DNA from 2 places in the Clostridium neonatale genome. Region 1 is predicted to be linked to the other one. Evidence: predicted binding sites of a transcription regulator. Region 1 holds the regulator's gene; the other holds the start of a gene.

Evidence for each region. The regulator CtsR, encoded in region 1, represses protease genes until heat stress. The targets are predictions, from matches to a motif close to AAGGTCAANNAAGGTCAAAT.
Region 2: the regulator CtsR is predicted to act here: its motif matches at 6,058-6,077, upstream of clpB (ATP-dependent chaperone ClpB).

What each region holds. Positions count from the first base shown of each region.
Region 1 is NZ_UICR01000001.1:173,931-185,506, forward strand. It holds gene CNEONATNEC86_RS00825 (magnesium transporter CorA family protein) at 1-476, opposite strand, end outside; gene CNEONATNEC86_RS00830 (zinc-binding metallopeptidase family protein) at 609-1,766, opposite strand; gene CNEONATNEC86_RS00835 (sigma factor G inhibitor Gin) at 2,035-2,223, shown strand; gene tmk (dTMP kinase) at 2,232-2,882, shown strand; gene CNEONATNEC86_RS00845 (cyclic-di-AMP receptor) at 2,943-3,275, shown strand; gene CNEONATNEC86_RS00850 (DNA polymerase III subunit delta') at 3,294-4,226, shown strand; gene CNEONATNEC86_RS00855 (PSP1 domain-containing protein) at 4,230-5,135, shown strand; gene CNEONATNEC86_RS00860 (heavy-metal-associated domain-containing protein) at 5,147-5,350, shown strand; gene CNEONATNEC86_RS00865 (DUF362 domain-containing protein) at 5,462-5,632, shown strand; gene CNEONATNEC86_RS00870 (MBL fold metallo-hydrolase) at 5,795-6,442, opposite strand; gene CNEONATNEC86_RS00875 (CtsR family transcriptional regulator) at 6,636-7,091, shown strand; gene CNEONATNEC86_RS00880 (UvrB/UvrC motif-containing protein) at 7,107-7,679, shown strand; gene CNEONATNEC86_RS00885 (protein arginine kinase) at 7,660-8,676, shown strand; gene CNEONATNEC86_RS00890 (ATP-dependent Clp protease ATP-binding subunit) at 8,704-11,133, shown strand; gene trxB (thioredoxin-disulfide reductase) at 11,318-11,576, shown strand, end outside.
Region 2 is NZ_UICR01000001.1:1,015,549-1,027,124, reverse strand. It holds gene CNEONATNEC86_RS04695 (manganese efflux pump MntP) at 1-485, shown strand, start outside; gene CNEONATNEC86_RS04690 (Fur family transcriptional regulator) at 562-981, shown strand; gene CNEONATNEC86_RS04685 (alpha/beta-type small acid-soluble spore protein) at 1,109-1,294, shown strand; gene CNEONATNEC86_RS04680 (HsmA family protein) at 1,383-1,775, opposite strand; gene CNEONATNEC86_RS04675 (MarR family winged helix-turn-helix transcriptional regulator) at 1,781-2,212, opposite strand; gene CNEONATNEC86_RS04670 (hypothetical protein) at 2,398-2,859, opposite strand; gene clpB (ATP-dependent chaperone ClpB) at 3,307-5,916, opposite strand; gene CNEONATNEC86_RS04660 (flotillin family protein) at 6,355-7,836, opposite strand; gene CNEONATNEC86_RS04655 (helix-turn-helix transcriptional regulator) at 7,993-9,255, opposite strand; gene CNEONATNEC86_RS04650 (helix-turn-helix domain-containing protein) at 9,269-10,576, opposite strand; gene CNEONATNEC86_RS04645 (YtxH domain-containing protein) at 10,891-11,064, opposite strand; gene CNEONATNEC86_RS04640 (ribonuclease H1 domain-containing protein) at 11,142-11,576, opposite strand, start outside.

The sequences.
Region 1 (11,576 bases):
TCAATCATTAGACTTTTTTTATCTATTTGTCTTAAATATAATAGATAGTAAGTTGATATTCTATTTAAAATTTGCAATATAAATCTTGATTTTTTAAATGTATAGAATGATTTTATTTTTTGATTAACAAAATCTGAAAGTATTCTACTATTTTTTAAACATACTGTTATTATTTGTTTATCTGTATGTATTATTGCTAATGGATAGGTATCATATGTTAAAGAGTTATCTTCCATTTCGGTAAAAGGAATATCGACTATAACCAATAAAGATCCATCTTCAAAATCAATACGAGAAGTTTCTTCATCATCAAGAGCCGAATTAAGAAAATCTATAGGAACTCCTGTTTTTTTTGATATTAGTATCAATTCTTCATCAGAAGGAGCTATTATATTAATCCAGCATCCATTTTCTATGTTGTCTAATGTATTTAAAACAGGATTATTTTCACCAATGCTTTTATAAATTTTAATCAAAAGAGCACCTCCTTGCGAATATTAGCAATGCTATATTAATTATACTATTATAAATTCGTTTGTAAACTGTTTTTAATGTTAAGAAAAATCCCATCAATCAAGTATATTAATTGATTGATGGGATTCGCTTGTTTAATTAGATTGAGAAAAGAATTCTTGCTTTACTTCTAATAATAAATTCTCGTTTTTAATTAGATCTATCCCTGTATAAGCAAGAGCTTTTGCAGATATAATACATTGATTTAAAGCGTAATCAGAAATAGTTGCTTTAGCGAAATCTATACTTCCATATTGTATAGTATCATCTTCTACTATAGATATATATGGATGAATTGTAGGAACTTTATGACTCACATCACCAATACTTAATCCTGCATATATATTTTTAGGTGGATTAATATTTATAATTCCACTTTCTTTTAAATTATGACTAAATAGTCGATTTAAAGTATGATTTGTAATTAACTCTTTATTTGGCTGTTCATATAAGAAAAAATTATTTTCTATACCTGTCAGTTCTGCAACGTATTTTACAATTTGTTTTATATGCTCATTTCCATATGATGCCAACTTAGAGGTTCTAGCTCTTATATAACATTTAAGTTCAGTCTCAGATGGAATAAATAAGGGGGTATTACCGCCATTAGAGATTACATAGTTTATTTCTAGTCCTTCAGGAAGACCTTTTTTGGTTGAATTTAAAATATTTATAGTTAAAAGTGCTGCATCTAGTGGGGTAAATGCGCTTCTATTTAAAAAGTGAAGATTTTTTGTTCCAATAAATTTTATACCTATTGGAATTATTGATGAAGAGGAACCACTTTCGCATGTTATTATATCTGGATGAACTTCCATGACAACATCTATATCTTCGAAGGTATCTTGTTTAACCATAGTTCCTTTACTTCCACCAAAATATTCACCAGGACAGCCAATTAATATAACAGATCCACCAATTTTATTAATAATATGGCCTAATGCAAGTGCGGCAGAAGCAGAAATCGTTGCAGTTAAATTATGACCAGTTATATGTCCAACATTTTCTATAGCATCATATTCACATAGATAGCATATTTTAGGGTACTTATCACCTTTCTGTGCAAAAAAAGCATTATTAATATCTAAGAAGTTCTTTTGTATGTTAAAATTATATTTACTTAATAAATTACAGATATACTCACTAGAATTATGCTCTTTATAACTTACTTCAGGATTGTTATAAAGATATATACATAGATCATGGATATCTTTTTCACAGCTATATAAAAAGGAATTAATTTCTTGTTTCATTACTTCATAAGCTACAAATAGTTATAATCTATTTAATAAGAATACATTGAAAAGCAGATTATATAATATGTAGCATTCTCCTTTCATATGTTTTTATGATAATAGTATCTCCAAATTTAAAAAAATTATTGATTATTATGGGCAATATAAAGTGAGCTGTATTAAAAAATTAAGATTGGACAAAATCTTAATATATTTAAGGATATTTATAAAATTTAAATGTAACATAGGTTTAAAATAATATTTTAAAAAAAGGAGATATAATAAAATGAAAGATTTAAATAATAATTGTTTTTTATGTGGTATTTATAATAGTAATGGTATAATGTTAAATGAAAAACATATATGTGAAAAATGTGAAAAAGATATTGTTAATAGTCATGTAAAGGAACAAACATATGATTACTATTTAAAAATGATAAAAAGAATATTGTTTGATAAAAATATAATTCAGTGAGGTTGCTTATGAAAAAAGGTTTATTTATAGTATTTGAAGGTGGAGATGGATCAGGCAAAAGTACTGCTATAAATTCAATATATGATTGGTTTGTTGAGAATAAAATAAAGTGTATAAAAACAAGAGAACCAGGTGGGATAAAGATTGCTGAGGATATAAGACAAGTCATATTAGATAGGAATAATACTGCTATGGATGGAAGAACAGAAGCATTATTATATGCTGCAGCCAGGAGACAACACCTAGTAGAAAAGGTCATACCTGCATTGGAAGATGGAGTTGTAGTACTTTGCGATAGATTTGTTGATTCATCACTAGCATATCAGGGTTATGCTAGAGGTTTAGGAATAGATGCGATTATGAGCATAAATGAATTTGCTATTGAGGGATATATGCCTGATATATCTATATTATTTGATATAGATCCTAAAATAGGATTACAAAGAATAAATAATAACGATAATAGAGAAATTAATAGACTAGATTTAGAGAAGATAGACTTTCATGAAAAAGTTAGAGAAGGATATGAAATTATATATTCTAATAATAAAGATAGAATGATTAAAATAAATGCAGAGAAAAGTAAAGAACAGATAGCGGCTGAAATAAAAGATATAATAATATCTAAGTTAGATACAAAAATTAGCTTAAATATATAAAAATTATCTATTTGTGGTAAAATAAATATAATAATATATTTGAGAGGTTGGGGATGTAGAATGAAATTAATAATTTCTATTGTTCAAGATGAGGATGCATCAGACGTTATTGAAGCGCTAACAGATGAAAATTATAGAGTAACTAAATTAGCAACTACTGGAGGGTTTCTTAAATCGGGTAATACAACATTGATGACAGGTGTTGAAGAAAATCAGGTTAATGATGTAATTGAGATCATAAAAAGGATTTGTAAGAAAAGAAAAGAGCTTTTAGTTGCTCCTACGACTTTAAATGGAAGTGAAGCGGGTTACATGCATCAGTATCCAGTAAAAATTAATGTAGGAGGAGCTACACTATTTGTATTAGATGTAGATCAATTTATAAAAATATAATATTAGGAGAGATAGGCATTGAGAAAAATAATTGGGCATCAAATGATTAAAGGTGCAATAAATAAAAGAAATATAAATGGTTCATTTTCTCATGCAAATTTAATTATAGGCAATGATGGAATTGGAAAAAGTATAATAGCTCAATATTTAGCTAGTAAAATACTAAAGGGATTAGATTTCATTAATAGCGTTGATATTGTAAAATATTATCCTTCTTCCAATACATTTGGTGTAGATGATGTTAGAAAAGTAATTGAAGAAGTAAATAAAAAACCTTATGAGGGCAATAGAAAGGTTATTATAATGTATAAGTGCGATAAAATGACTGCACAAGCTCAGAATGCATTATTAAAAACTATAGAAGAGCCACCAGATGGTGTATTTCTAATTTTGTTAAGTGATTCATTAGAGCAAATTTTAGAAACTGTACAATCACGATGCCAAATATATAAACTAACGCCATTATCAAAAGATGAAATTTTAGAGTATATAGATGAAAACTATAAAAGCTTGAATTTAGAAGAAAGACAATCAGCGATAGCCTATAGTACAGGTATTCCAGGCAAAGTAGATAGATTTATAAAAGATGAAAAATTAAAACAATTAAGAGATTTATGCATAGAATTATTTGATGATATATTGGCTAGAAATAAAAAAATAGTTATTAAATATCAAGAAGCATTTAATAACTTGAAAGATGAGAAAGATGATTTATTAGATATATTGCTTCTGTATATTAGGGATTTATTAGTTTTAAAAGAATTAAATAAAATCGAAAGAATCATTAATATTGATAAGGTAGAAAAATTAGAATTAATATCAAGAAAGATATCTTATAAAAAATTAAGTAATATGTTAGAATACATAAAAGAGGCAAGAATAAATTTTAATAGTAATTCAAACTATTCGATGACTATAAGTGTGCTGCTTATGGGATTTGCGGAGGTATAATTAATGATAAAGGTTATAGGAGTAAGATTCAAGAAGGCTGGAAAAATATATTATTTTAGTCCTGAAAAATTTAACATAATAAAAGGAGACTATGTAATTGTAGAAACTGCACGAGGTGTTGAATTTGGAGAATGTGTAATAGGAATAAGAGAAGTATCAGAAGAAGATATAATTTCTCCATTAAAAAGTGTAATAAGAATTGCAGATGAAAAAGATATATTAAAACATAAAGAAAATAAGGAAAAAGAAGAAGAAGCATTAAGTATTTGTTTAAAGAAAATAGAAGAGCATGAACTTAATATGAAGTTGATAGATGTTGAATATACATTTGATAACCATAAAGTAATATTTTATTTTACAGCTGATGGGCGAGTTGATTTTAGAGATTTAGTTAAAGATTTAGCAACTATATTCAAGACAAGAATAGAATTAAGACAAATTGGAGTAAGGGATGAAGCTAAAATGATAGGCGGACTTGGACCATGTGGTAGACCAATGTGTTGCTCTAGTTTCTTAGGGGATTTTGCATCAGTATCAATAAAGATGGCCAAGGAACAAAATCTTTCACTTAATCCGACTAAGATTTCAGGTATTTGTGGCAGACTTATGTGTTGCTTAAATTATGAGCAAAGTACATATGAGGATATAAGAAAAAGATTACCTAAAGTAGGGGCTATAGTTAAAACACCATATGGAAATGGTGAAGTTACTGGAAACTCAATAGTAAAAGAAATAGTTAAAGTTAAATTAAAAAAAGGCGATGAAGAAGTTATTGAAGAATACGGTATATCAGATATAGAACTTATTTCCGGAGAATATGAGGATACTGTAGATGAATCAAATATAAAGTTAGAGATAGAGTCAGAAGAAGATAAAAAATTAATAAAAGATCTTTTTAGTGAAAAATAGGAGGATATTTTGTGAAATCTATTATTAAGATTTTAAATATGGAATCTGAAAAAGATGTAAAGTTAATTCAAAATGCTATAGCAAATAATTCAGGAATAATTGCGAGTCAAGTATCTTTGCAAAAAAAAGAAATAGTTGTAATATATGATTCAATATATTTAAATGAAGAAAAAATTATTAATACCATAGAAGATTTAGCATATATAGTTATATAAGATGTGAAAATAAATTAACACCTTTATTGTAAATAAAATACTTTTAAAACAAGACAATACGTGATAAAATGTAATTGGTTAATTACAACAATTTATTAGGAGGTGTTTAATATGGCATTTGTTATTAATGATTCATGTGTTAGCTGCGGAGCATGTGCAGCTGAATGTCCAGTAAATGCTATAAGCCAAGGAGATACTCAATTTGTTATTGATGCAGATACTTGCATAGATTGTGGAAACTGTGCTAATGTTTGTCCAGTAGGAGCTCCTTGCCAAGAATAATATTACATGGAATTGCCTTAACGTAGAAAACATGACTTTATGTTTTATTGTCATGATGACTGTAATAAGGTACTTAATTAAAATAAGGACATCACTTTTAGTGATGTCCTTATTTTAATTATTAATGATAAATACTTAACAATATAAATATAACTTTAATAATTAATTTAATTTACATATATTCATCAAAATAATATTAGACTGATGTTTAGAAGTTAAAATATTAGTATCTAAGCTTGATGAATTAATTTTATTGATATATTTATTAGAGAATATAAATTTCTCTAAATCATCTAGTGGAATGGAACTATCTAGAGTTCTATATTGCATAGGAATTATATATTTAGGTAAAATTAATTCACAAAGTTTTGAAGCTTCATAACCATCTAAAGTGAATTTTCCTCCTATAGGTATAAATAATATATCAATTCCTTGTAATTTATCTAAAATAGTATCATCAGGAATGTGCCCTAAATCTCCTAGATGACAGAATGTATAGTTATCAATTTTTAGTATAAAGATAATGTTTTTTCCTCTTTTAAGTCCTAATAGTTTATCATGATATGCATTAATACCATATGTTTTTGCAAAATTCATGTCAAAGTAACCTTCAGTATTGATTATTTTTGTATCTGTATTATTCTTATTAATATATGAATGATTAAAATGAGTATGACTCAATGTTATTAAATCACATTTGGGAAAACTAGCATTACTATTTATATCAATTTTAAATGGATCTAATAAAATTCTTTTTCCTGATGAGGCTTTAATTAAAAAGCAAGAATGTCCATACCAAATAATCTGCATATATATCCTCCATAAAATCAGTATTCAATATTATAGTATTAGCAAATAATATTAAAATTAATCAGTAAAATTTATAAATAAGATTTAGTCATAAATAATTAGGTTTGAAAATATATAAAAAAATAGTATAATATTATAAAGTCAAAGTAAGTCAAAAACAAAAATGATAAATAAGGTTTAAGCAGGTGATATTATGGCAAGACTGTCAGATATAATAGAAGATTTTATAAAAGAGATGTTTAACAATAATGACGATAATATAGTTTTTATACAAAGAAATGAATTAGCAGATCAATTTAGATGTGCTCCATCTCAAATAAATTATGTACTAACAACTAGATTTACTTACGAAAGAGGTTATTTAATTGAGAGTAAAAGAGGTGGTGGTGGACATATAGTCATTAAACAACTTAGTCATGGTCGTTCTAATATCAGAGGACAACTAATAAGTCAAAGTATTGGAGATACAATTACTTATCATAATGCTAATGCTTTATTAGAGAACTTACTTGAATCAGATATTATTGAGGAAAAGCAATATGAACTAATGAAAATTGCAATAAATGATAGAAGCTTGATTTCAGTAGAAAATAAAAACAAAGTGAGAGCAGATATTTTAAAAGCAATGATTATGGTAATTTTATCTTAAAAGGTGGGATATATTATGTTGTGTGAAAAATGCAAAAAAAATGAAGCTAGAATAAATTTAGTTAAAATATTAAACGGTCAAAAGCAAGAAATATGGCTATGTGAAAATTGTGCTAGAGATATAGCTGATATTCCAATGTTAAATTCTATTAGTAAAGAAATTGATTTTCCATTTCAAGGAATATTAACAGGGTTAATATCAAATTTTAATAATGTTTCAGAAAAGAAAGAATTAGTATGTCCTAATTGTGGCATGCATTATGACGAATTTAAAAAGACTGGAAAGTTAGGATGTTCTGAGTGCTATGAAGAATTCTCAAAATCAAATGAACCATTAGTGAAGACAGCAACTAATTTTGTTAAGTATGCAGGAAAGATACCAAAAAGGAATAAGATTGAATTATCACAAAAGAAAAAGCTAAAAGATTTGAAAGAAAGTTTACAGAAGCTAATATTAGAAGAAGACTATGAGAAGGCTGCAGTAATTAGAGATAGTATTTCAGAAATAGAGAAAAGTATAATAGATGATAGTATATCAAGAATGATAGATGTGGAGGGGGAAGAGTATAATGAGAAACTGGATTCATAATTTGGCTAATAATGAAGATATTGTATTAAGCACTAAAATTCAATTAGCGAGGAATCTAAAGTTAGTCCCTTTTCCCAATAAATTAGATTATATGAAGGCAAGAGAAAATGCCGAATTAATATATGAAGTATTAAATGATACAATATATTCTGAAGATATGACTTTATATAAGTTATGGGAGAATGATAAAAAAGATTATGAGGACTGTATAGAAAAACATTTAATTAATAAAAATTTATTAGACAATTCAGAAAAAGGTGCATTCATAGTAAACAAAAATGAAACTATAAGCATTATGATAAATGAAGGAGAACATATAAAAATACAGTGCATAACAGCAGGATTGAATTTAGAAGAAGCATTTAATAGTGCTAATATAATTGATGATAATATAGAATCAAAATTAGAATATGCATTTAATGAAAATTTAGGATATCTAATGGAATCTCCTAAAAATATTGGAACAGGACTTGAAGCATCTATAGATATTCATTTGCCGGCATTAACTATGAATAATGAAATTGATAAGATATCCAAGACATTTGATAGGTTAGGAATGAGCATAAAAAGTATATACAATTACGATTCTGAGAAATATGGAAATATATATAGGATATCCAATAAATCATCATTAGGAATAAAGGAACATGAAATAATAGGAACATTAAAAGGAGTAGTTTTAAATGTAATTTCTGAGGAAAAAAGGGCTAAGGAGGTATTGCTAAGTAAAAATAAATATGAAGTAGAAAATAAAGTATACAGAGCATATGCAATACTTGAATCAGCAGTCCTTTTAGACGAGAAAGAGGCAATAGAACTATTATCTGATATTCGATTAGGAGTAGAACTTAATTTATTAAATATAGAAAATGGTAAGATTAATCAGTTGTTAGTTATGATTAAAAATAGTTCAATAGAGAATTATATAGGAAGACCATTAAATATAAGAGAAATAAATTATGAGAGAGCTAACCTTGTAAAGAGAATATTGATTTAGATATTTTATAATGAGAGGAGCAATAAGATGGAAGATAGCAAATTAACAGATAGAGCACAGATTGTTTTTTTAGAAGCAGAAAAAGAATCGGAAAATTTTAAACATGGATATGTGGGGACAGAGCATGTTTTGATTGGGATCATAAAAGAAAATGGATATTCAAGTGAACTATTAAAAAAATATGGTATCTATTTAGATAATGTAAAAAGAATGATTCAAAAATATATAGGATTTGGAGATATTAAGTTAGAGTATATTTCAAGAACACCAAGAGTAAAAAGGCTTCTAGAGGAAGGTGTGATTGAAGCTAAAAAACTAAATCATAAATATGTTTCTCCAGAACATATTTTATTAGCAATAATAAATCAAGAAGAGGGTATGGCGTATACCATTTTAAAAATATTGCAATTAAACTTTGTGGGAATTAGAGATGACCTAGTATTATTTTTATCAGGAAAGTATGATGATAAAAAGATAGATAGAGAGGCAGAAAGAAGTAAGAAAGAAAAAACCCCTATGCTTGATAAGTATGGCAGAGATCTCACTGAGTTAGCGCGAGAAGGTATGTTAGATCCAGTTATAGGAAGAGAAAATGAAAATCAAAGATTATTGGAGATATTATGCAGAAGGATAAAAAATAATCCATGCTTGATTGGAGAACCAGGAGTAGGAAAAACTGCTGTTGTTGAAGGCCTTGCACAAAAAATAGTTAGAGGAGATATTCCAGAAGTGCTCCGAGAAAAGAGGGTTGTTGCATTAGATTTAACATCTATGATAGCCGGAGCGAAATATAGAGGTGAATTTGAAGAACGATTAAAGAGAACGATGGAAGAAATAATAAAAAATAAGAATATCATTGTATTTATTGATGAAATTCATACAATAATAGGAGCCGGTGGAGCTGAAGGGGCTATAGATGCTTCTAATATATTAAAGCCATCATTAGCACGAGGTGAAATCCAATGTATCGGAGCTACTACAATAGAAGAATATAGAAAATATATTGAAAAAGATTCGGCATTAGAAAGAAGATTTCAACCAGTAAATGTAAAAGAACCATCTAAAGAAGAGACTTTAGAGATTTTGTTTGGATTAAGAGAAAAATATGAGGAGCATCATAATGTTAGAATCACTGATGATGCTTTAGAGGCTGCTGTTAATCTAGCTGATAGATATATTAATGATAGATTTATGCCAGATAAAGCTATTGATTTAATTGATGAAGGTTCATCTAAAGTTAGAATTCAAAATTTAATAGCACCACCAGAATTAAAAGAGATTGAAAAAGAAATTGAATGTATAACTAAAGAAAAGGAAGAAGCTGTAGTTATTCAAAATTTCGAAAAGGCTGCAGACTTAAGAGATAAAGAAAAGAGAGTTATAGAAAAATTAGAGAATATGAAACAGGAGTGGAATAGTAAAAATTCATCTCAAGTATTAGTAGTTACGCCAGAACATATAGCCAGTGTTGTTTCCTCATGGACTAAGATACCGGTTGAAAAATTATCAGAAAATGAAAGTGAAAGACTATTAAAATTAGAGGAAATACTACACAAAAGGGTTATTGGTCAAGATGAAGCTGTTAAATCTATAGCTAGAGCTGTTAGAAGAGCAAGGGTAGGAATAAAAGACCCTAATAAACCTATAGGTAGTTTCATTTTCTTAGGTCCAACAGGAGTTGGTAAAACTGAATTATCAAAAGCATTAGCAGAAGTAATGTTTGGAGATGAAAATAATATTATAAGAATTGATATGTCAGAATATATGGAAAGTCATGCAGTCTCTAGATTGATAGGGTCTCCTCCGGGATATGTTGGATATGAAGAAGGTGGTCAATTGACTGAAGCAGTAAGAAGGAATCCTTACTCTATAGTTTTATTAGATGAAATTGAAAAAGCACATTCTGATATATTTAATATATTGCTTCAAATAATGGATGATGGAAGACTAACTGATTCAAAAGGAAAAGTTGTAGATTTTAAAAATACAATAATAATTATGACTTCAAACGTAGGTGCCCATAGTATTAAAAAACAAAAAGTGATAGGATTTAATAATTCTATCAGTGAAAATTCAGAATATGAAAAGATGAAAGAAAATATTTTGGAGGAATTAAAACAAAAATTTAAACCAGAATTTTTAAATAGAATTGATGATACAATAGTATTTCATAAGTTAAATGATGATGATTTAGATAAGATTATGGATTTGATGCTTGCCTCTATTAAAAACAGATTAGGCAAGAGAAATATTTACTTGGATTTTGAAGCTGATAGCAAGAAATTCTTATTAAATAAAGGCATAGATATTAACTATGGTGCACGTCCATTAAGACGACTTATAATTAAAGAAGTTGAAGATAGATTGAGTGAAGAAATATTACAAGGAAACATAAAAATAGGTGATAAATTAAAAGTTAATCATTTAGAAGATAAACTTGTATTTAGCAAATTATAATACAATAAAAAGTGGTTAGAGTATTTTATATATCTAATCACCTTTTATTATTTGAAAATAGATTTTAATTAATATTAATAAATGATAATAATAATTAAATAATAATAATTAAATAATTATATATACACATATTGATAAATAGTGATAAAATTAAAATATAAAATATAGAAATTAGGAGAGATATATGGATAAAGAAATAAAAGAATTAGATTTGATAATAATCGGAGGAGGCCCAGCAGGACTTACTGCAGCTATATATGCTGGAAGGGCCAAATTGAATACATTGTTGTTAGAGGATAAAGTTTTAGGAGGGCAGGTTAGAAATAGTTACACAATAGAAAATTATCCTGGGTTTAAAAGCATACAGGGAAGTGAATTATCTGACATATTACAATCTCAAGCTGAAGAAAGTGGAGCTATCATTGATGAGTTTGATTTAATAG
Region 2 (11,576 bases), 840 kb from region 1:
GAATTGGCTTAAATAATTGTCTATATGCAAAACATAAAATTATGTATATAATATCATTTTCTTTTTTTCAATTTCTATTCACATATATAGGTGGAAGCTTAGGATATTTATTTGATACTTATGTAACCAATATTCCTTCTGTAATAGGAGGAATTATAATGGCTATAGTTGGAATACTTATGATAATTGATGGAATAAAAGAAAAAGAAAATACCATTTTAATAAAAAAAAGTACATCATTAATATTAGGTATATCAGTTAGTATTGATGCTCTTGTTATAGGATTTACCACTTTCCATAGTCAAGGAATAAGTCTATCACTATTTATTAATTCTGTTTTTATAGGTCTTATAACAATGTTTATATGTACATTGGCATTTTTTATATGCAGATTTATACGTAAAATTGATTATGTTGTTAAATATTCAAATTTCTTGGGTGGATTAGCACTTATAGGATTTGGAATAAAAATGTTATTATTTTAATGATTCCTTCTCCTATATATTTATGTTACATATATGCTATAATATATTTAATATTTTATTGTTAGGAGATATTAATATGGATCCAAAAGAACTTTTAAAAATGAAAGGTCTTAAAGTGACCAATGGACGTATTAAAATATTAAATATATTGTCAAAGTCTGAGAATAGTTTATCTGCTGAAAATATATATCAAATTTACCTTAAAAACAATATAAATATAAATTTGAGTACAATATATAGAACATTAGAATTATTTTATGAAAAAAAAATAACCGAAAAAATAATCCAAGATGATAAAGTATTTTCGTATAGATTAAAACGCAATACTCATAGACATTATCTAGAATGTGATATTTGTCATAAAGAGATAGAAATTCCTTGTCCAATGAGTCAGATAGAAGAGACTGTAAAAAACACAACTGGATTTACTTTAACTGAACATGACCTAAAACTTAGAGGCGTATGTAAAGACTGTAAAAATAAAAAACATAATTAATTTAATTCCTTTTTATAGGATATATTCCTCCAATTTCATAGATTATATTTATTGTCTCTGCACACAATAATAGTGCAAAGCAAAGATGCTTAGCAAAAAATATTACATTCCAAAGGAGGAATACATTATGGCAAATTCATCATTAGTACCAGAAGCAAAACAAGGATTAGCTAAATTCAAAAATGAAGTAGCTAGTGAAATGGGAGTTCAATTTAGTGACTACAATGGAAACTTAACTTCAAAACAATGCGGAAGCGTTGGTGGAGAAATGGTTAAGAGAATGGTACAACAATACGAATCTGGCATAAAATAAGGATTCCAAAAGAGTGTACCAAATAGAGAGATAGCTTATTAAAGCTATCTCTTTTCTTTTACTTATGATATATATTATTATAAATATTTTAAGACATTCCGATAAACATACCTATAAAATATGGTATTAACCAAATAATCCATACTGTTATACTAAATTTGTGAAAAGTATCTTTTTTCTTTTCATCATTTTTATATAAAACCCATGTTGCCCATCCTGCATGAAATAACATTAATATTATTGCTAAGGCACCTGTGATTCCATGAATACTTTGACTTGTAGGATTCATAACTTCTATTCCTGACTTTGCTATTTCTCCCATTGTAAATGTTCCTATTGTATCAAATATTAATCCTAGCCAAAATATTATAACATGATTTTTATTAAGAGTTTTTGCCTTTCTTTCTCCAAATACTCCTGTTGTATAAAACACTAACGCTAATGTTATTGTTATTATTGCAAAAATTAATTTTCCATCCATATAATTTATTTGTTCTCCTTTATTTTATTTCTTAATTTTGTTAAAGCATCTTTTACTTGCTTTACTTCTTCTTCTGTAAAATTTTCAAATACCTTATCAAAACTTCCATTGATTTCTTCTATAAAGTTTTTTGCAAATTCAAATCCTTTATCTGAAAATGCAACATATGTGTTTCTTTTGTCCTTTTCATCTTTAATCTTTTTAACATAATCTGCTTTTTCAAGTCTTGCAACTATTCCAGATATTGTTCCTTTTGATAGAGACATTTCTTCACACAATTGAGAAATATTAACCTGTTTATTATGAGCAATAAGCTTTATTACCATGATCTGTTGATTTGTAAGTCCACTTTCTCTTAAACTCTTACTAACTGTGCCCATTGTATTTGCATATATTTCCTTTATAAGCATTGCTACCTCGAAAGAATCTTGTCTCATCTAATCTTCCCCCTGTTACTTCAATAATTTTATTATATTTCATCTTAATTTTACTTCTGTTATTTAATAATTTTCCTATCTTGTACTCTAACCGTCCTTAAAACTATTAAACAATTAAATTCTAATAATGATTAGATATTTAATTGGTGCTGATTTAGTTTTACATTGTTAATTTCCCCAAAAAATTAATTACTATATTTTAACTTTGTATTAGTAAATTTTATTGAGCTTAATAAGAATAATACTCCTGCCATAAATAGTGCTAAGCCAAGTCCCATATAAAAGTCTCCTACATATACTGGATTAAATACTCCTATATTTCTAACTATAATACCTAAGAAAATCATAAAACTCATTATGAAATAGCTTTTAAAATCAAAAAATGAAAATACACAATGCTTTTCTAAGCTGCTGTTTATAATCCTTCTTGTATGCTTTTTAAACATTTTACTAAATATAAATTTAAAAAACATATAAAATACTATACTCCCAGAAGCTATGCTAATAATCCAGTTACCATTATTAATTTTTACGTCTCCTAAGCCTAAAGTTAATACTCTAAAGCCAGCAAATCCCCATACGATTCCTGCTATTAAAAGTAAAGTCCTCTTTTCTACTTTTGGTGTATATTTAATTAAATTTTTCATATTATCATCTCCTATAAATTTTAGCAAAAATAGTTTGCATAGAAACTAGTTAGTTTCTATGCAAACTATTTTATGCTTAAAATTTCATTTAGTCAATATAAAATTCCAATATATCTTTAAATTTTAATAAAAAAATCGCCAAGGCGACTATGATATAATCCCCCATAAAATATAAATCCAATAGAATACAGTAACTTAAATTCAAAAAAATCCTTTAGCCGTCGATTTTTTCAGCGCATTCTGGATTTTCTGAGCTTACCGAAGAAAAGGCCAGGCGCATATATTTTATTTTTTTATTCTTTAGGTTAAATGACATTAGTTTATTGCAATATTTTTCAAAACAGTTTATACCCTCAAGGGGTACCTCCTCCACAGATTGTCCATCAATATAATTTCCTAAAGAATAAAAAAGCAGGAAACAATACATTTCCTGCCTAATTACTTTTATTATTCAACTGGCATAAGAACTGGTGTAATTATGATTTCATCACCTACCCCATCAATCCTTACTTTAGATCCATAATTAAGGTCTCCCCTAATTATCATCCTTGCAAGTCTATTCTCTAAAGTATTTTGAATATATCTCTTTAAAGGTCTTGCTCCATAAACTACATCATAGCCTTCATTTGCCATTATAGTCTTTGCTGCATCTGTAACTTCAATTTCAATATTCTTTTCTTTTAATCTTCTTGAAACATCTTTTAAGAAGATATCGATAATCTTCTTAATTCCAGATTCAGATAATGGTTTAAACATAATTATATCATCAACTCTGTTTAAAAATTCTGGTTTAAATCTTAGTTTTAACTCATTCATTACCTTATCTTTTATTTCAGGCTGAACAGCATCTTCATTGTTATTCTCCAATAAATATTGACTTCCAATATTAGATGTCATAATAATTATTGTATTTTTAAAATCTACTGTCTTACCTTTATTATCTGTAAGTCTTCCATCATCTAAAATTTGAAGAAATATATTAAATACATCTTCATGTGCTTTTTCAATTTCATCAAATAGTATTACACTATATGGATTACGTCTTACAGCTTCAGTTAACTGACCACCTTCATCATATCCAACATATCCTGGAGGCGCTCCAACTAATCTTGACACTGCGTGTTTCTCCATATATTCAGACATATCTATACGTATTATATTTTCTTCAGAATCAAATAAGTTTCTAGCTAAAGTTTTAGCAAGCTCTGTTTTACCTACACCTGTTGGTCCAAGGAAAATAAATGAACCAATTGGCCTATTTACATCTTTAAGTCCAGCTCTTGCTCTTAAAATAGCATTAGTTACAGCTTCAACTGCTTCTCCTTGGCCTATTACTCTTTGACTCATATCATCTTCAAGTCTTAATAATTTTTCTCTTTCACCTTCAAGTAGTCTTGAAACAGGAATTCCAGTCCACTTAGAAAGTACAGCTGAAACTTCTTCTTCTGTTACTTCTTCTTTTAATAAAGCGCCTTCATAGTTTTCTTTTGTCTCTGATTCTTTTTGCTTTATCTCTTCTTCAAGTTTTGGAATTATGCTATATTGAATCTCTGCTACCTTATTATAGTCAAAATTCCTTTGAGCTGCTTCTATTTCTCCTCTAGCTTCATCCAATTTGCTCTTTAAAGTTTTTATAGCTGTAATATTTTCTTTTTCCTTTGTATATTTAGCAGTCATTTCATCATTTTTTTCTTTAAGTTCAGCTAATTCTTTTTCAACATCACTTAGTCTCTTTATAGAACCTTCGTCTTTTTCTTTAGACAATGCTTCTTTTTCTATTTCCAATTTGAAGATATTTCTTCTTACAACATCAAGTTCTGTTGGAAGAGAGTCTATTTCTGATCTTATCATTGCACCAGCTTCATCAATTAAATCAATTGCCTTATCTGGCATGAATCTATCTTGAATATATCTATCAGAAAGTTTTGCAGCAGCTACAATTGCTGAATCATGAATTCTTATTCCATGATGAATTTCGAATCTTTCTTTTAATCCTCTAAGTATTGCAATTGTATCTTCTACACTTGGTTCATCAACAATAACTGGTTGGAATCTTCTTTCAAGTGCTTTATCCTTTTCAATATATTGTCTGTATTCATCAAAAGTTGTAGCACCTAAACAATGAAGCTCTCCTCTTGCTAAAAGCGGCTTAATTAAATTACCTGCATCCATTGCACCATCAGTTTTACCTGCACCTACTATAGTGTGAATTTCATCTATAAATAATAGAATTCTTCCTTCACTATTTGATACTTCTTTAAGTACTGCTTTTAATCTTTCTTCAAATTCACCTCTATATTTAGCACCTGCAATTAATGCTCCCATATCCAATGAGAATATAATCTTATCTTGTAATCCTTCTGGCACATCGCCTCTTACTATTCTTTCTGCAAGTCCTTCAACTATTGCAGTTTTACCAACACCTGGTTCACCAATAAGAACTGGATTATTTTTTGTTCTTCTTGATAATATTCTTATGGTTCTTCTTATTTCTTCATCTCTGCCTATAACTGGATCTAACTTATGCTTTTTAGCTAATTCAACTAAATTAGTACCATATTTAGCAAGTGCATCATAAGTTCCTTCTGGATCTTGAGTCTCAACCCTTTGACTTCCACGTACTTCTGATAATACTTTTAAAAAATTATCCTTTGTTATATTGTATTGTTTTAATATTTTTGAAACTTCTGTATTTTTATCAACATCCATAATAGCAAGCATCAAATGTTCAACACTTATATATGAATCTTCGAATTTCTTAGAAATTTCTTCTGCTTTAATTAATGCTTCATCAACTTTTCTTGTTATATATACATTACCAAGACCTTCTCCTGTGACCTTTGGCATGCTATCTAAGGCACTATTTATTGAGCTAGATAATGCCTTCACATTTACCCCCATCTTAGTAAATATGTTAGGTACTAATCCATCTTCTTGTTCTACAAGCGCAGAAAAAAGATGAATTAAATCTATTTGAGCATTATTGTACTTAACAGCAGTAGCATTAGCATCACTTAATGCTTGTTGTACTCTTAATGTCATTTTATCAATATTCATAATCTTTCCTCCCTTTTACATAAACTACATTCAATACTTAAATATAAAGCATTCAAAATATATCTTTCCCAAATAATTTAATATATTTGCTTAAATATATTTTTGATATTTTCTTTATTTCTATACATATATAATAATACAAAGGTCAAAGAAAGTCAAAGTGTATTTTAGATTTTTTATAATTTTTTTAAATATAAATGAAGTTAGACATATTACTGCCTAATAAATACAAAAAAATAAAGCTCTAATGCTCTGCAGTTACTTGCGTTCAAAAATGAATCTTTAGAACTTTTACATCAATGGATTGTTCTAAAATTGTTTGTCCTCTTTTTCATCAAAACAAACAGTTTTGCTTCAATCAGTGATATTTAAATTCGTAGCTTTATTTTTATAGCAAGCCAGCAGAACTTAAGAGCTTTATTTCACTTGTATTAAACTTTATTCTTTATCAAAAGTATTTTCCTTGTTAACCTCTTTATTTTTTAAAGCTTCTACGATTTCATCCATATCCACTTTACCATTTTCTTTTGATTTTATATATGATTTCAATATTTCTGATACATCAAGACCTGTTAAATCTTTTAAAACTTCAAACCCTGATCCTACAACATTCGTTACTGTTTTAGCTATTGAAGATGCTCCACCTTTTCCATCACCAGTATCAATGACAGTTATCTTATCAATATTACTCATCGGTTTAGCTACTTGTTCCATTATTTGTGGAAGACTTGAAATTAGCATCTCTGCTATTGCAGCTTCCCCGTACTTAGACATAGCATCTGCTAATCTGTCTTTAGCTTCTGCTTCTGCAATACCTTTAGCCTTTATTGCTTCTGCTTCTGCTTGTCCCTTAGCCCTTATAGCTTCTGCTTCTGCTTGAGCTTCTATCTTTTTTGCTTCTGCTTTGGCTATTGCTTCTATTCTTATTTTTTCTGCTTCAGCTTCTGCTTCTTTTATTGCTTGAATTTTTTTAGCATCTGCATATATTGCCATTTTTGTCTTTTCTGCATCAGCTGGTTTTTCTACTTTAGCTATAAGTTCTTTTTCTACTCTAATTGCTGCTTGTTCAGCAAGTAATGCTTTTTCTTTTTCTACTTCTGATTGCTTTTCTATCTCTTTTAAACTATACGCAATATCCGCTTCTGCTTTAGCCCTATCTTGTTCTGCTCTAAATTGTTCAACCCTTATTCTCTTATCTCTTTCTGCTGCTGCAATTTCAGTATCTGCTGAAAGTTTAACCTTTTCACCTTCTCTTATTGCCTCAGCAGTTTTGATATCAGTGTCTCTTTTTCTTTCTGCTTCTGCAACTTCTGCGTCCGCTTTAGATTGAGCAACTTGTGGTCTAGCTCTATTTTCCAAGTATCCACCTTGTGTTGATATTTGCAAGATAGAATAAGAAATTAATTGCAAACCCATTTCTCCAAGTTCTCTTTTTATATCTTCTTCAACTTTTTTTTCGAATGCAGAACGATCATTATTAATTTGTTCCACAGTCATTGTTGATACTATCCCTCTTAAGCGGCCTTCAAGAACTGGCTCTACCATTGCTCTTATAACAACAGTGGTATTCTTTGCATTTCCATTACAAAATTGTTCAACTGCTTTATATACACTTTCTGTTTTATTTTCAACCTTTACCACCGCTGTTCCTGTTACATCAACAAAAATACCTTGCTGAGATGGTGCTTCTTTAACATCTGTTGTCATAGATATATTTTCTAATGAAATTGTACACCATGTTTCAAGAATTGGGATTATAAAACCACCTTTTCCTGTTAACATCCTCTTTTTAAGACCTGTAATAACCATTGCCTTATCTGCTGGAACCTTACGCCAAAAGGCTAGTATTATAGCTAATAAAATAATTACCAATAAAACTATAGGTCCATATTCAAGAATTTTTGATAAAGTACTATCCACTTTTACGCCCCCTTATTCATTATAAAATAATATTACTATATTAATTATATATTATTTTCTATGATTTAATAATTAAATTCACCTTAAAAATATATAAATAAAAGAAGATTATCCATAAATTTCATTAAGATTCGATAGTCTTCTTTTCACATATAATTATAGCTTTTTATCCACTGCAAATGCTAAATTAAAATATTTCAATGAATCAATAGTATCACCAAGTTCATAATATAGCTTAGCCATATCTATATATCTGTCTTTTCTTTCTTCTCTAGATCCAAACTTAAATAAAGAATCTAAAGATAAATTCATATATCTTTCAGCTTCTTTTAATCTATCCATTTTTTGAAGTATAGTTCCTTTTAAATAATATGACTTTTCTATTAATCTAATATTATCAGTAATTATTGCCATATTCAAAGCTTCTTCTGCAATATCATAAGCAATTTGATATTCATTGTTGTCAATCAAAATTTTTATACAATAATTTAAAAACTCTACATGTTTTTCATTATTGTCTTTAGGAAATATTTTTATTCCTTCGGTTATTTCGTGTATTGCTTTTTCTCTTTCACCTACTTCAAAATAATACTTTCCATAATTTCCCTTAGATAGTGCAACTGAAATAGGATTATGTTTTTGACATTCATAGGCTTTTTCTTTATATTTATCAACTTCTTCTTTTTTTAACTTGATACATACATTAGCATATATATGGTAAATCATCCCTTTACTTTCATCATCATATAGCGTGTCTACATGCTGTATAATATCTGATAATATTTTATATGATTCCTCAAACTGTTGTATGTTTTGATAACATAAAGCTTCATTATATCCAATCAAGCAATATTCACTTTTATCACAGCTATCCTTTTGTAATAACATTTCTCTAAGTTTTCCGTAATAAGATATTGCCTCTATATACTCTTTATTTTTTGAAAGATATTGTGCCATATCTTTAAAATATATAATTGTGTTTTCTTCTGTATTATTTCTTTGGAATAAATCATAATATTGTGATACAATAAGCTGAATTTTTTCTACTTTATTTTCCTCAACATAACAAGAAAATAAAATGTGCATTAATTCAAATGCTAAATCAAAATATTCATACTTAATTGCATACTCTATATTATCTATTAATTTTTCTTCTGAACCATCATAACATGATACATTTTTTCTCAGACTTATTAGATTGTTATAAAGCTGATCATAAACATCTTCTAATAAATAATCAACATCTATTTCTATTTTATCTGCAATGTACTGTAATAACTCTTTATCAGCCTTAACTTTTCCATTTTCTATACAGCTCATTTTAGCAATAGATATTTTATCTTGGCATAATTCCTTTAAGGTAATGCCCTTAAAAATTCTAGCCCTCTTTATTTTTTCACCAGTAGATAGTATTTCCACATATATCACCCATTTACTTATTAGTTTTTATTTTTTCTGACTCATTAAATAATTTAATACCTTCATTTAAATAATATGTTGCTTGTTCTTCATCTTTTCTATCTATGAAATATTTACCAACCCTCATAGCTAATTCTCCTGCCTTAGATAATTTTCCATTTTCTTTAGCTATATAGTATGTATTTATTAAAACTTCTTTTGCCTCATCTGCTTGTCCTCCAATATTATATATAGTATATCTAATCAAATTACATTGAATAATTCTATCTATATCATTTTCATCTAAAGTATCTTCTATATTGGTCAAAATTTCTTCACACTTTTCAATATTTTTCACTTTTAGGTAATTATTACAAATTCCTATAAGTGTATCATTTATTGATCCTACACGACTTTGATAACCGATATTTTTTGAAATATCGAAATGTTTAAATGATTCATTTAAATCATCTAATTCATAAAATAGCTCTCCAAGTGTTCTTTCAATTTCAACTATATTTTTATTATGTTCTATCTTCCTATATACTTCTAATGATTTTTTAGAGTATTTTAATGAATTAATTAGATCTCCTTTTTTGCTAAATTCTTCTGCAAGATAAAATAAGTTTTTTGCATACTCTTTATCATTATACATTTGCTCAAACTTATCTTTAGCTAAATATGAATATTTTAGGGCATTGTCCATATCTTCTACATCAAAATATGTTCTTGCCAGGTTATAATGAATTTCTCCTATTAAGAAATCATCAATAACTTCATTATCCACATATACTTTTTCCGCTTGTTTTAAGTAGCTGCTTGCAGAATGATATGCTCGCAACTCTAATGCTATATTAGCTAGATTAATGAAAGTTTTTATTATTTCCTCATAATTATTGTTTTTTACAAATATTACATTGGATGATAAAAAAAACTTTTGAGCCATAGGAAAATCTTTTTTTATCATATATGACTTTGCTGTAATAAATAATATTTTAGCTTTTCTATACTCTAAGTTATACTTTTCAGAATAATATAAAGCATTATCTATGTATCTTTGTCCTTTTTCATAGTCCCCTTGTAGAATGCATGCTTCACCTATTTGCTCATAGTAAATACTAATCTTTTCAGCTTGGCTTTCTTCTGATTCCATTAAATATTCAACTGTAGTATTTAGTGAATCTGCTAAATATTCAAGAAGATCAACTGAAGGATTAGACCGTCCAGATTCAACTAAACTGATTTGTCCGGGTGTTATCCTATCTTTAGCCAAGTCTTTTAAAGTCATATTCATTTGTTTTCTTTTTCGTTTAATCTTTTCCCCTAATGATAGTATCTCCATTTATACATCCTTCTCTATTCAACAAATTATTTAATTGGTTAATATAATTTTACTTAGATTATAACATAAATTTATAAAATACTGCATAAAAAAATATATATTTTACTAATTTTTTTCTTTTTTTATTTAATTATTCATAATAATTACTGTGAATTATTATCTAATACATTTTTAATCATATATTTTTATAATCTAATTAATAGAATTTATTATTCTATAATATATTTATTTCATTTTATATATAAAATGAAGATGCGAAATCATTTATTAATAAACAATTTTTCATCTTCTTTTTTACCTTAAACTATATTCAGTTATCTTATAAAATTTTGCATTCCATCATATGTATCTTCCATCATAGATCTCATCTTTTCTCCTGCTCTTCTCATTCTTTTTCTAGTCCTTCTATCACAATTTGGTAACATCATCATTTCAACAGCAACTCCGATTAATACTCCTGCAGCCATGCCTTTAATAAATCTTCCCATAACAACACCTACTTTAAAATTATTTTTTATATATGTATGTTATGTATTATTAAAAAAGTTATTCATGCTAAATTCTTTTACATTTTATCTTCTAGCAAATAAAATATAAATCTTTCTTTTTCCTTAGTTAAAAGTTTCGATATTATCTTTTTTCCTTGTTCCTTATCCGCTTTACATACATTTAATATATTTTCAAACTTCTCTTTTTCTTCATCAGGCTCAGAAACTTCATTTGTTATGATATCTTCATCTGTGTCTATTTTACTGTTTTCACCAGCTATACATATATTTTTGTTACCATTAGGTGCAATAGCTAAAATTTCATTTTTCACTTTAACATCGCTCACATATATTTTATTTTTAGAAAGATGTTTTTCGACCATTCTATCAGAAGGTATTCCTAAGCATTCTTTACACTTTTCATCTACCAATTCATTAAATAAATCCCCCGTGTGACTATCTACTTTTACAAAAATAACATCAATCCCTGTATTCATAAGCTTTTGCATATC